Regions from separate parts of the Clostridium sp. JN-9 genome, predicted to be linked through region 2. Evidence: riboswitches for the same ligand, from Rfam matches in the RefSeq annotation. Region 2 holds a riboswitch; the other holds the start of a gene.
The links. Region 2 has a riboswitch for nickel and cobalt ahead of EQM05_RS09580 (cation-translocating P-type ATPase). Riboswitches for the same ligand answer to the same signal wherever they lie in the genome.
Positions count from the first base shown of each region.

Region 1 (7,663 bases), 470 kb from region 2:
ACAGCCAGTATTCCTATAGAAGGAGCTGACAGTGATGACATTCTTACAAGCCAGGAATTACTGGAATTAAAGGAAGTGCCATATTCTATTACAATCATTGGCGGCGGCGTTATAGGCATGGAATTTGCATTTATTTACAGTGCTTTAGGCTCAAAGGTAAATGTAGTAGAATTCTTACCGCAGATTTTAAACAATGTGGATGAGGATGCAGCTGATGTAATAAAAGATAGTGCTTCTAAAATGGGTATTAACCTTTATGAGGGTGCCAAAGCCATGTCAATTAAAACATCATTGGATGGAAATAAAATTGTTGAAATTAATAAAGACAATGAAACAAAATATTTAACCAGTGAAAAAGTGGTTATGGCTGTTGGAAGAAAAGCTAATCTGGGATCTCTTGATTTAGAAAAGCTTCAGGTTAAGCTCAATGAAAGACATAATGGCATCATGGTGGACGAGTATATGAGGACAAGCAATCCTAATGTATATGCAATAGGTGATGTAACTAACAAAGTTCAACTGGCTCATGTGGCTTCTCAGCAGGGCATAGTAGCTGCAGATCACATTAATGGCAGGGAAAATAAGATGTGTTACGATTTAGTTCCAAGCGCAATATTTACTATGCCGGAAATAGGACAGGTTGGACTAACTGAAAAAGAGGCTGTTTCAAGAAAGCTTGACTTTATAACTTCAAAGTTTCCTTTAATGGCAAATGGTAAAGCACTGGCTATGGGAGAAACTGATGGATTTGTTAAGCTTATTGCTGATAAAGCAACTAGAAAAATAATTGGTGGAACAATTGTTGGAGTTCATGCCACAGATATGATCAGCACTATAAGTAATATTATGGCTTCTGGATTAACTATAGATAAAGCTGCAGATGTAATTTATGCTCATCCAACTATATCTGAATCCATACATGAAGCACTATTAATGCTAAACGGAGAGGGTATTCATTTTGCATAATCAATTTAAGATATATCTATCAGAGTCATTTGATCCAAAATTCAATTTATCTGTGGAAGAATGGCTTATGAAACACAGCCAGCCAAATGATGTTGTTATGTTTCTCTGGCAGAATGCAAATACTATTGTTATAGGAAGAAATCAGAACCCATATAAAGAATGCAGCATCAAAAAGATTAGGGATGATGGTGTGCAGTTAGTAAGAAGATTATCCGGCGGAGGAGCTGTATTTCATGATAAAGGCAATTTGAATTTTACTTTTATAGCAGCTGATGCAAATTACAATGTAGAAAATAATATGAATGTGATTTTAAAGGGACTTTCCATGTTTGGTATTCATGGATGCTTTAATGGAAGAAATGATTTAGTGATACAGCAGCGTAAATTTTCCGGTAATGCCTTTTTTAGCGAAAGTGGCATGAACTGTCATCATGGAACTTTACTTGTAAATGTGGATTTTCATAAGATGTCAAAATATTTAAATGTATCACCTTTAAAGCTTCAGTCAAAGGGCATTGATTCAGTTGCATCCAGGGTAGTTAACCTTAAGGATATTTCAAAAGAAATAACTATTAATAGTTTAAAACATGCTTTGATAAAAAGCTTTAATGATTTCTATAAAACCAATGCTGAAATCATTAATATAAATGAAGGAACCATAGATGTAACGGATTATATTAAAAAGTACAGCTCATGGGAATGGAACTATTCAGAAAGTCCTGATTTTAATGTAACCCTGGAGGAAAAATTCAGCTGGGGTCTTATTGAGATTTATGCAGTAGTTTCAGATGGAATAATCAAAAACTGTAAAATCTACACAGACTCAATTAAGCTGGAGGACTTTCATAAATTAGAAAAAGCCCTTGAAAATGAAATGTTCAAAGCAGAAAATATGACAAAGGTTATTAAAAGTTCCATAAAGGATAACCAGATAATGATGGATCTGTGTAAGCTTATAAATGATAAATTAAATAATTAGTACAACTATTTAAATTCCAGTAAAATAAAATTTTCACTGGGATTTTTTTGCATAAATATAACTCATATTTAAATAGCATTAGCAATATTGCAGCCAGGGCATATTATATTTGTGTAAGGAAGTGAGTGCAATGCAGCTTAAAAGCTTTTATTTCAGTAGAATATTAGGAAATAAAATTTATACTTCTCATGGAAAAGTAATTGGAACTTTAAAAGATCTGGCAGTGGATATAAATTATAAAAACCCCAAAATTGCTATTGCTGCTGTTAAAACAAAACAGGGATTGAAATTTATAGATTTTAACAATATTACTGTTTCTAAAGAAAAGGGTCAATATGTTTTAATATGCAGTAAAGTTCAGGAAAGAAACTTAGGCAGTAACATGCTGCTTAAAAAGTATATTTTGGACAAACAAATTATAGATGTTAATGGCAGAAAAGTAGACAGGGCTAATGATATAAGGCTGACTGTTTCATCAACAGGCATGTTCATAGCAGCTGTTGATATTGGTATGGATGGCTTATTAAGGAGAATTGGAATTGCCAAGCCATTAAAAAAGTTAGGCTTTAAGGTATCAAGTAAATTAATGCTGTGGGATAACGTTGAAACAGCTTTTACATCAAAGGATATCTTACTGTCAAAAACCTATAATAATATGAACCTGATACAGATAGCAGGGGGTGAAAAGGGTGAATGCAAAAAGAAAAAACTGGAGGGAAGATTTATTAATATTTTTTAGCGTTGTAGGCCCTGGAATTATAACAGGCAGTGTAGATAATGATGCAGGAGGCATAACAACATATTCTATAGCAGGTGCCACCTATGGCTATAAACTGCTTTGGTCATTAATTCCATGCTTTATAGTACTTCTTGTAGTTCAGGAAATGAATGCGAGAATGGGTATTGTAACTGGAAAAGGCCTGGCAGATTTAATTAGGGAGAATTTTGGAGTAAAAGTAACATTTTTTATATTCATAGGTTTGATTATTGCTGATATAGGAAATACAGCTACTGAGTTTGCAGGTGTTGCAGGGAGTATGCAGGTTTTTGGAATAAGCAAATATATATCTGTGCCATTGGCAGCCATTGCAGTATGGATTCTGGTTGTGAAGGGCACATATAAATCTACTGAAAAGATATTTTTAATATTCAGCATGTTTTTGTTATCATATATTGGTTCTGCATTTCTTACTAAACCGGACTGGCATGAAATAGGTAATTCCTTAATCCATCCTGCCATTGAAACCAGCTTTGATTACATAAGCATGGTTATTGGTATGGTGGGAACTACTATCGCTCCCTGGATGCAGTTTTATATGCAGTCTGCAGTTATAGAAAAAGGTCTTAAGATTAAAGATTATAAATATGAATTCTGGGATGTAGCTGTGGGCAGCGTTATTACAGTAGTAGTTGCTTTCTTTATAATTGTAGCCTGCGGTGCAACACTAAATAAAAGCGGAATTAAAATAGAACAGGCTAAGGATGCTGCTGTAGCACTTAAACCGCTTGCAGGAGCTTTTGCTTCTCAAATCTTTGCTTTTGGACTTTTTATAGCTTCTATTTTTTCAGCTGCAATACTGCCATTGGCCACAGCATTTTACATTTGTGAAGCTTTTGGTTTTGAAGCTGGTATAGATAAAACGCTAAAGGAAGCACCTGAGTTTTTCACACTGTTTACTATAATAATCATTATTGGTATCTCAGTCATATTGATTCCCGGAGCACCTTTAATTCAGATAACATTATGGTCCCAGATTATAAATGGTATATTGCTGCCTGTGGTTTTAATTTGTATGATGCTTATGGTGAATAATAAGGATATAATGGGCAGGTACGTAAATGGAAGTATTAAAAATATAATTGGATGGGCAACAATTGTAGTTTTAATACTTTTAACGGTTATATTAACCCTTGAGCCTATTATAACAGCTTTAAAATAACATAAAAAGTAAAATTCTTATTGACAATTGAACAAAGATATATTAATATATGAGTATTTAATAACTCTTTGCACTGCATATAAAACTACAGTACAAACTGAGCAGGCGATGAACTAATTATTTAGTTTATGGGGCCGGGCTGATAGAAGCAATAGAATTGTAAAACAATACCTGTGGGACAGTACGTATTTTCCACAGGTATTTTTATGCTCATTTTGAAATATAGAGGTGTTTTAGAGCTCTTAAAAATATATTTTTAAGTTAACCTGTATTTGGTTAATTTTAATGGGGGCAATTAGCATGAACAGCAAAACAAAAGTTGCAAGACTTTCAATAATTTCTAATTCAATTCTTATAACCATTAAATTGTTTATAGGAGCATTAACAGGCTCAGTAAGCATAATATCAGAGGCCATACATTCCATTATGGATTTGATAGCATCTGTAATAGCTTTTTTCTCTGTAAAGGTATCAGATAAACCTGCTGATGAAAAGCATCCTTACGGTCATGGAAAATTTGAAAATATATCAGGTGTTATAGAATCCATCTTAATTTTTATAGCATCCTTTATAATAATAACGCAGTCAATTAAAAAAATAATGCACCCTGCAGCATCAAACAATTTCTTTGCAATGGGATTCATTGTTATGTTTATTTCAGCAGGTATTAACTTTGTGGTTTCAAATAAAATATATAAAACAGCTAAAGAGGAGGATTCTGTGGCCCTTAAGGCAGATGCACTGCACTTAAAAACCGATGTATATACTGCTTTAGGGGTTGGCACCGGACTTTTGCTGATATGGATTACAAAGCTTAATTTTCTGGATCCTATTGTAGCTATTTTAATAGCAATGTTTATATTAAAAGAGGCCTATGGAATGCTTAAATCTGCATTTGAGCCTTTGCTGGATGTAAGCTTATCAGAAGAAGAAATAGATATTTATAGAAAACTCAATAAGTGATTATAAGTCCGAATACTGCAATTTTCACAATTTAAGGACAAGAAAATCAGGAAGTACAAAGTATATTGATCTACATCTGGTTGTTCCTGAAAATATGTCTGTAAAATCTGCACATAATATATGTGATGAAATAGAAGGGAACATAGAGCATTCCATGAAAAACACGGAGGTTATGATACATCTGGAATCCTGTACTGAAAGCTGTGATAAATGCAGATATTCTGAAAAAAAAGAATGCAAAGCAATATAGCTGATTTTTAATATTCTAAGTACTGCTGGCTTTTCAGTAGTACTTTTTGTACATTAAAATGATATAATCTTATTTATAATTACAACTTTTAGAAGGAAGATGATATATTATGTTAAATATAGGCTGTCATTTATCAGCATCAAAAGGTTATAAGGCCATGGGACTTACGGCGCTTAATATTGGTGCAAACACATTTCAGTTCTTTTCAAGAAATCCAAGAGGAAGCAAGGCAAAGGAAATGGACCCTGAGGATGCAAAGGCTCTTATGGAAATAGCAAAGGATAATAATTTTGCTCCAATACTGGCACATGCTCCATATACATTAAATGCATGTTCAGCAGATGAGAGTATAAGAGAATTTGCCATGCAGGTTATGGAGGATGATTTGAGAAGAATGGAATACACCCCAAATAATCTTTACAACTTTCATCCTGGAAGTCATGTAAAGCAAGGGGTAGAGGCTGGAATAGACTACATTGTAAAAATGCTGAATGCCATTTTAAAGCCTGATCAAAGTACCACAGTTCTCCTTGAAACAATGGCAGGCAAGGGAACAGAAGTAGGAAGAAGCTTTGAAGAAATAAAGCAGATTCTGGATGGGGTCAAGCTTTCTGATAAAATGGGAGTATGCCTTGATACCTGCCATATTTATGATGCAGGCTATGATATAGTTAATAATCTGGATGGTGTGTTGGATGAGTTTGACAGGGTTATTGGTCTTAAAAGACTTAAAGCAATTCATTTAAACGACAGTAAAAATCCATTTTCAAGCCATAAAGACAGACATGAAAAAATAGGACAAGGTTCACTTGGAAAAGAGGCCATATTTAGAATTATCAATCATCCAAAACTAAGAAATCTGCCATTTTATCTGGAAACTCCAAATGAACTTCCTGGATATGCAGGGGAAATTAAAATGCTAAGAGAAGCAAGCAACCAATAACTACAGTTGAAAGTTATGAGTGGAAAGTTCACAGTTGTGGATGAATTTTCTCCGTTACACTGCGAAAAATCTTTAATTTATATAAATAAGGTAAGTCTTGCTAAAGCAAAACTTACCTTATTTACTTAAAGAATCAATATATTCCTTTGCTTCTTTCAATCCCAATCCAGTAGCAATTCTATATTTTTTTATTGCTTCAATTTTTTTACCTTCTAAAATAAGGCTTTTTAGTTCATCCGTTATTGTATCAGGTACTCCAACCTGCTTAGCAATCTTATCTAAATTTATATTTATTCGTGTTATATCACTTCGCATCTGGCTAATACTACTTACTATCCATAATGATAATTCCACTGCTATAAGTCCAAAAATAGTTAAGTAATTCATAATTAAACTCCTCATTATTATAGTTGAAAGTTACAAGTTGAAAGTTCACAGTTGTGGATGATTCTTCTCCGTTACACTGGGTCAAATCTTTAATTTATACAAGTTAGCTATGTTTTGCTTCAGCAAAACGAGCCTAAAAAATAAATTAGTTTTGCGACGTAAGGAGGAAAACTCACCTTTAACTACAGTTGAAAGTTGTGAGTGGAAAGTTCACAGTTATGGATAATTTTTCTCCATTACACTGCGAAAAATCTTTAATTATATAAGTTAGCTATGTTTTGCTTCAGCAAAACATAGCCTAAAAAATAAATTAGTTTTGCGACATAAGGAGGAAAACTCACCTTAACTTTTAACTCTTAACTCAAAACTTTTAACTGTAGAAGCTTTTACTGTTAAGTTTCTTTTCCATCTTAACATAAGAATCACTTTCTTACCATACATATAAAATAGCCTGCATTTTTAATACAACTATCGAAGATTTATATTGTTTGAAGGAGAACTTAAAAAATGAAGAAAAAAATATATAATAAAAAAGGATTTTTTAGTGGAATCATAAGCTTGCTATTAGCTGTAACGTATATTATAACTGCCATTATTAAAGACTATTATCAAATGAATACTATAAGCCTATGGAAAAGTATTATTCTTTCTATTTTACTGATACTTATTGGAGCTTCTTCCCTTTATAGAAGTTTAAATTATGGATGTACAAAAGAAGATAGACAAAATGATGATGAAAGAGAACAATTAATTTCATTTAAAGCAAACACTACTGCATTAAAAATTACAATAGTATCCTGCTTCATTTTTATGTTATTGTTTATGATAGCATTTGCTATAACCAGACATAACAGCTTCATTGGTGTTTTTATAGGAATTTGCCTGATATTTAACATTTCAATGATTTCACAAATAGCTGCTTATGTTTATCATGACAGACATAATTAACAGTTGAGAGTTATGAGTTGAAAGTTCACAGTTATGGATGATTTTTCTACGTTACACTGCGAAAAATCTTTAATCTTTAATCTTTAGTTTTAAGTTAGCAGATAGTATATAGCTATTCCGAAAATAAAAAATCGTCTATTAATCATTAATTTTGTTAAAAAAATAAAACTTTAATAAAACCCAATGTTTAAACTTTTTAAATTAGGCAATATAATATATAGATATATATTTGTTAATTAAACTGAAGCTTCTTGAATAGTAACCAAATATCCAAGGGCTTCTATTTT
Region 1 covers NZ_CP035280.1:2,479,011-2,486,673, reverse strand. The annotation lists gene lpdA (dihydrolipoyl dehydrogenase) at 1-966, shown strand, start outside; gene EQM05_RS11980 (lipoate--protein ligase) at 959-1,945, shown strand; gene EQM05_RS11975 (PRC-barrel domain-containing protein) at 2,076-2,684, shown strand; gene EQM05_RS11970 (Nramp family divalent metal transporter) at 2,635-3,885, shown strand; NiCo riboswitch at 3,973-4,069, shown strand; partial or broken gene EQM05_RS11965 (cation diffusion facilitator family transporter) at 4,186-5,098, shown strand; gene EQM05_RS11960 (deoxyribonuclease IV) at 5,208-6,041, shown strand; gene EQM05_RS11955 (ribosomal protein L7/L12) at 6,159-6,428, opposite strand; gene EQM05_RS11945 (hypothetical protein) at 6,936-7,376, shown strand.
Region 1: another riboswitch for nickel and cobalt. It lies ahead of EQM05_RS11965 (cation diffusion facilitator family transporter); the one in region 2 lies ahead of EQM05_RS09580 (cation-translocating P-type ATPase).

Region 2 (7,663 bases):
CTGTAACCACAGCACCCTTACCTTCCTGTACTCCGCTTAGAGCTATAGAAAAAGCAATAAGGACACCACCTATAACTACGATAGGTATCATGTAAGAAACGCCTCTCATTAAATACTCACGAAGTCTTTTAAGCTCGTCTTTCAATTAATATACCCCCTTTATTTTTTTATTTAAAACCTTTTAAAAGCAATTTTTAAAGGATTTTGAATCTTTTTTCAGGCCTGTTCAATATGGCAGAGAAGGCTGTAAACCTCCTCTTCAGTGTGTGCATCCCTTAACAGTTTTACAAAACCTTCATCCATAAGTTTTCTTGAAAGCTGGGCAAGTATCTTTAAATGAAGATTTTCTGTGTTTTTCTCAGGCACCCCAAGAAGAAATATTAAATCAACTGATTCATTGTCTATAGAGTTCCAGTCTATTTTTTTATTAAGCTTTCCAAATGCCACGATTGCCTCATTAACCGTTTCAGATTTGCCGTGTGGAATAGCAATGCCGTTGCCTACGCCAGTGCTGAACTCATTTTCCCTCTTTAATACACACTTCAAAAAATCTTCTTCGGAATTAATTTTATTTTCATTTTTTATTAAGGTTATTAATTTATTTATTGCTTCCTTTTTGTCCTTTGCATCCATGTTTATTACTATAAGATTCTTATCAATCAACATCTATAAACTCCTCCATTATGTTATAAATTTCCTCACTGCTCTTTGCATTCTTTAAAAATACTCTGTTTTCGTCTATTTCTAAAAAATTATATAAGCCTCTCATCCACTTTTTTAATTTTCCTCTGTCCTCCATGCTGATGCAGAGAAGAAATACTGTATCAACATTTTCTCTGCCCCAATCCAGTTGATTTTCTAATATGTTTACTGCAAGACATGATTTTTTTACAAATTGGGGGTCTCCATGGGGCAGTGCAATTCCCCATGCTATCTCCGTTGAATAAATCTCTTCTCTTTTCAGCACACTGTCCACGAATCCTTTTTCAATGTAGTTTGAATTTAGCAGGTCCATGCACATATCCTTAATCAATTTTTCTTTGTTCTCTGCACAGCTTTTAATTTTAATAAAGTCTTTATTTATAAATTCATGAGTTGAATAATTATTTATATCATCTCTGTGTGATTTCTCCACAAAAAGCTCTATCCTCCTTATATCATTATGGTTCAGCAGAGGACTTATCATTAACACAGGTTTAATACATTCTACAGGAACAGTGGAAATTATTAAATCAATATCCTTAAGGTTCCTGTGTTTTAACTCAATAATTGAGATAACATCCACAATGTCTATCTGTTTAAAGCTTCTTTCAAGCCTTGCTGAAATAAACTGGGATGTACCAATGCCACTGGCACACACCACTAACGCCTTTAGAGGATTTTTGTTTCTCTCTACAGCAGCTGCCAAGTGAAGGCATATATATCCAATCTCATCCTCAGGCATTGTTAAGCCAAGGTATCTCTCAAATATAGTATTTGTCATCCATGCTGCTCCAAATATTTCAATATAATTTTCCTTTATTTCTTTAAGCATTGTATTACGGAGGGTAAGTCCATACTTTAATCTGTTTATTGTAGGCCTGAGGTGAAGTATCAATCCATTTAACAGCTGCATGTCATTGGTAAAATCTATATGAAGAGCTCTTCCGGATATATTAATTATCTCTTTTGCCATAATAACTGCTAATTTATTTTCACTTTGATTGTCAAAATTAATGGACAATTTATCATTTTTCCCTTCCAGAAGCTTAGTACCAAGGATGTGAAGTAAAATATATCCTATTTCTGATTCAGGTATTTCAACATCAAATGATTTTTCTATATCAAGTGCAATCTGCACAGCTATTTCGTACTCCTTATTTTCTTTTAGGCTTTTAAGCATTTCATCAGAAAGCTTAATATCCTTTTTCTCCTTTAATCTTTTCACAGCTATTGCAATATGTATAACCAAACTCACATATGCCTCATCTGAAAATTTAAATTTCAATTTAGCCTCTGCATCAGCTACTATTTTCTCAATAACTTTATAATCAATGTTAATGAGCTCTTTTAACTTGCATATTGATTTATAATCAATTTTCCCCTGGTAATCATCGTAAATTATCTCCTTCAGCCCGTCATAGCCCCTATTGCTTTCCAGCAGGCTGGCAATGGCTTTTCTCCAGTCCTCTTCATTCCCATTTATTTTCATTCCATAATTAGTCTTTTTTACGAGAGTAAGGTTAAACTCTGACAACCAGTGTTCTACTTTTTTTAAATCCTTTTGAAGTGTTACCCGGCTAATATATAAGCTTTTATAAAGTTCCCTCATGGTAACTGATGTCTTGCTCATAAATAAGACCTTTAAAATATAATTAAATCTGTCCTCAGGAGAATATGGCTCTATGTCATTTACATTAATTTTTATGCTATTCATGAGCTCCAGTTTTTTCTCCTCGCTGCCTTCAATAGCTATTCCAACTCCAGGCTTTTTATTGAACTTTAAATCTGCATCATTGACGATTTTTTCAATCTTAGAAAAGTCATTTCGGATAGTTTTATTAGACACCTTTAATTTTTCTGCAATAAAATCTGCTGATATAAAATTATTACTATTTAGCAAAATCTCCAGTGTCTTTGAAATTCTATCCACTAAATATCACCTCTTACATATCTTAACTTTTATGTATTTATTATAACGTTTTCATCCTTATGTATCAATACTTTCAGCGCCCCATTTACTTCCTTAATAATGTGGTAAAACTTGATTAATTCAATAATAAAAAAAGAGCAGTAACTAGATTATTTAATTTAAAATCTAATTACTGCTCTTCAACAAATGTTGCAGTCTTGCTATCTGATTACATTCGACGATTATCGGGTGCTGCCTGGTTACATTCGACAACTTTCACTATCTCATACCAAAATACTGACACAGCTGCAATTAATACTACTGTGATAAACTGTGAAAAAGACAGCGGTGCAAGTTTTAAAATACTGCTTAAAGGTGTATACAGCATTAATAATAATCCACCTACCGTTCCAATACCTGCAGCCCACATTACATTGTCTTTATAAAGCCTATGAATAGACTTAAAAGCATATTCGCGGCTTGAACTGTTTACCTGAACTAAAAATAAATTAGCAATAATAATTATGGAAAGTCCCATGGTTCTAGCTAAAGCTGCATTTTCGGGGTTCTTAAGCAAAAATGTATAGTAAGTTCCAAAAGATGCTGCAAATATTATGACTCCCTGAACAATGCTCTTAATAAGGATTGAAGAAGTAAGGATTTCCTCATGAGGATTCCTTGGACTACGTTCCATAATATCAATTTCCGCAGGCTGACGTTCAAGTACTATGGAGCATGTTGGATCAATAATGAGCTCCAGCAGTACCACATGTATAGGCAGAAGCAGCAGACTTGCAGGGTTGATTTTTAAAAATGGAGCAAGAAGAGATGCAAATGCAATGGGTATATGAATTACAAAAACATAACCTACTGCTTTTCTTATATTATCATATATTCTTCTTCCATCCTTAATGGTATCAACAATAGTTGAAAAGTTATCATCCATTAATATTAAATCAGCTGCTTCTCTTGATACCTCTGAACCCCTTTTACCCATAGCAATTCCAATATCAGCATATTTCAATGCAGGAGCATCATTTACTCCATCTCCTGTCATGGCAACAACTTCTCCATTTTCTCTGAAGGCCTTTACAATACGCATTTTATGCTCTGGTACCACACGGGAAAAAATGCTTATATATTTTACCTTTTCACGAAGTTCTTCATCATTCATGTTATTAATCTCATCACCTGTAATGATTTTATCGCTATTTGGCATTCCAATCTGCTTTGCTATTGAGCTTGCAGTTATTCCATTATCGCCTGTTATCATTACTACTCTCACACCAGCTTTTGTACAGCTTATTATATCCTGCTTTACAGATGGCCTTGGAGGATCAGCAAGGCCTATAAGCCCGCTTAGTGTTAAGCTGCAGTCTGTAATCTTATCAGGTATCTGAGTTTCAGAGTCAAGCTTCATGATTCCTACAGCAATTACTCTTAACCCCTGCATGGACATTTCTTTTATTTTATCTTCAGCTGTTTTAGCTTCATCCTTTGTTAAATTGCATATTGATAAGATTCGCTCAGGAGAACCCTTTGCTGCTATAATAATTTCTCCATCGTGTCTCCACACATGTCCCATGGCCTTAAGCTCATTGGTAAAAGGATATTCTGTAAGCAAATCCCCTCCAAATATATGATCTTTTGAAATCCCCAGCTTCTCACAGTGCACAAGCATTGCCTTTTCCATTGGATCATAAGCTTCAGTTTCACAGGCAAGGCCCATAATTTCACAAAGGGAATTAGTATCACCATCTGCTGCCCAGGTACTTTGAACAGTCATCTGATTCATGGTAATTGTACCGGTTTTATCAACACATAGTACAGAAACTGCTCCTGAAGTCTCCACTGCAGGAAGTTTTCTTATAAGAGAATTTTTTTTGGCCAGTCTCCATGCTCCCATTGAAAGAAATACAGTTAATATAACCGGGAATTCCTCTGGTATCATAGCCATGGCAAGTGTAATACCTGATAATATACTTTCAATGACTCTGTCCTTAAGTGCATGATCAGGTATATTAAAATAGGTAATAATACTTACTAATACAAATAATGCCCCTGCAATAATAGCACAGGTTTTTACAAGTTTACCTGTCTGCTTTTGCAAAGGAGTAAGTTTTTCCAGAGCAGATGCAATATTAGCAGCTATTTTTCCATATTCAGTTGAGCCCCCGATTTTGTCAACTTTAACTACTGCAGTACCCTGAATAACCAGAGTACCTGCATAACATCGGTGCTTTTTCCAATAGTCTTTGTTATCTTTTTCAGATTCATAAATTGACTGTTTCCAGATTCCTTCAGACTCACCAGTCAGCGTAGATTCATCAATGCACAAATCGCTGAATTTAATTATATCTCCATCTGCCGGAATTTTTATTCCTTCAGCAATCATCATTAAATCTCCTGGTACAAGATCAGTGCTTGCAATCTGCTGTTCTTTTCCTTCTCTGATTACAGTAATGTGCGGCGCTGACAGATCCTTTAAAGCATTTAAAGTTTTATCTGTTTTCCATTCCTGAATCACATCTATGCTTATGATACCAACCACAAAAATAAGCATAATTATTCCGTCCCGTGGTTCACCAAGTATAAAGTAAATAACTGCTGCTGCAAGTAATAAAAGAAACATTGGCTCTTTGATAATATTAAAGACCTTTTTAATGAAACTTTGTTTTTTTTCAGATGTAATTTGATTTTTTCCGAATTTCTGCTGTAACTTTTGGGCCTGTTCATTTGTAAGCCCCTGAAATAAAGATGTGCTTTCACGTTCTGTCATAATAGTTACCTCCTAATTTAATAATTAAAGAATTAATAAGATAGCTCTATGGCATTGCAAATTTCTAAGTATATGTTCCTAAAATTGTATAAAAAAACACCTGCGGAACATACTACTGTCCCACAGATGTGAATAATTCAATCTGTTGCTGTTTCAGCCCAGCCCCACGAACCCGTTGGATTCATCGCCTGCTCAGTTTGTACTGTAGATTTGTATGCAGTGCAAAGAGATATTTACATTATAATATATGTAATATTTAAAAACAAGTGTATAAAATTATATTTTTTATCAAATATGATTGATTTATGATAATGTCTTAATATACCACATATGATTATGTCCCAAATGCAAAAAATATAGTATAATGATACCTCAAGAGAATTGAGGTGGACATAATGAGAAAGGTAAATTTAACTATGAAAGAAAATGATAAATATACAACTATAAAGAAATTGGTCGAAACAAATGGAAACAAGAAGAGGGCATCCCTTTATCTAAGCTGCTCTATTAGACATATTAATAGAATGATCAAAGGATATCAGGAACAGGGAAAGGCTTATTTTATTCATGGTAATCATGGGAGAAAACCAGTCCATACACTTGATGATGAGACAAGACAATTAATTATTGACCTTTATCGTACCAAATACTCTGATGCTAATCTCACCCACTATTCTGAGTTATTAGAGAAGCATGAGCATATCAAAGTATCCATTAGCACCATCCGTTCAATCCTTATGCAGGAATTCATCCTGTCTCCTAAGGCTAAGCGTGCTACAAGGAAAAAGGTTAAAGCTCAATTAGAGGAATTGAAGAATGTAGCCAAATCTCCAAAAGAGGTTTCTAACATTCAGAATGCAATTATTGCAGCTGAAGATGCACACCCGAGGCGCCCTAGATGTGCTTACATAGGTGAGATGCTCCAGATGGATGCTTCACAGCATCTTTGGTTCGGTAAGAATAAAACCCAATTACACATTGCTGTAGATGATGCTACAGGTGCTATTATGGGAGCTTATTTTGACTCACAAGAGACCCTAAACGGGTATTACCATGTGTTACACCAGGTACTCACGGAACACGGTATCCCTTATATGTTATTTACAGATAGACGTACTGTATTTGAATACAAAAAGAAAAAGTCCCCTTCAGTTGAAGAGGATACTTTCACTCAGTTTAGCTATGCCTGTAAACAGTTAGGCATAGGAATTAAGACAAGCAGTGTTGCCCAAGCTAAAGGGCGCGTAGAAAGAATGTTTCAGACGTTACAATCACGCCTCCCTTTAGAAATGAGGCTAGCTTGTATCAGCACAATTGAGCAAGCAAATGAATTCTTAAACTCATACATAAAAGAATTCAATGCCCAGTTTGCTTTACCAGTTGATAATATCAAATCTGTCTTTGAAAAACAACTAGATATTGAAAAAATAAATTTAACACTTGCCGTATTAACCAGTAGGAAGGTTGATAACGGAAGCTGCATCAAATTCAAGAAAAGTTATTACCTCCCTATGGATTGTAATGGATATGCTGTACATTACCGAAAAGGTACTTCAGGTATGGTAATTCAAGCCTTTGATGGTGGAATGTTCTTTTGTGTTGATGAAAAGGTATATGCTCTAGATCTATTACCAGAACATGAACTTACATCAAAAAGCTTTGACCTTGCAGCTCCTGCGGGGCAACCAAAAAAACGTTATATTCCTCCAATGAGTCATCCTTGGAAACAAGCTTCTTTTGAACGTTATCTTAAAAAGCAGAAACATAGGCAGGAAAATATAGCATAAAAGTAAATGCCATAATATTACTATTCCTCCTTTTAAGTATAAAACTCAGAAGGCTTATTAAGCATACCCAAAATCCAGGAAAGCCTCATTATTTATTTTAGAAGTAAAACCTAACTAAAAAGCACCAGAAAACTGGTGCTAATGTTTTAAATATTTTGGGACATTTTCAAAAATGCTTGACATATAGTATCCAGCAGTTTGCGCTAAATATTCAATAAATACCCTTTGTGCTCTGCCATTTCCCTCTCTAAACGGATGCGAAGCGTTCAATTCCCCCAAATAAAATGCTAATCTAATTATTATTTTATCTTTAGTTAACCCCATTAGATAATTTTCTTTTTGCAATTTTAAAAAAATCTCACCAGCTGCTTCCTTGATAAAAATATAATTACAGAATTGATTCCCTTTAGAAATATTAACTGTCCTGGTTTTTCCTGCCCAAGTATAGATCTCTTTGAAAATGTGTTTATGAATATTCAATAAATG
Region 2 covers NZ_CP035280.1:2,004,804-2,012,466, forward strand. The annotation lists gene EQM05_RS09565 (fructose-specific PTS transporter subunit EIIC) at 1-145, opposite strand, end outside; gene EQM05_RS09570 (PTS sugar transporter subunit IIA) at 217-666, opposite strand; gene EQM05_RS09575 (BglG family transcription antiterminator) at 656-2,632, opposite strand; gene EQM05_RS09580 (cation-translocating P-type ATPase) at 2,841-5,390, opposite strand; NiCo riboswitch at 5,504-5,596, opposite strand; gene EQM05_RS09585 (ISNCY family transposase) at 5,786-7,177, shown strand; gene EQM05_RS09590 (Fic family protein) at 7,316-7,663, opposite strand, start outside.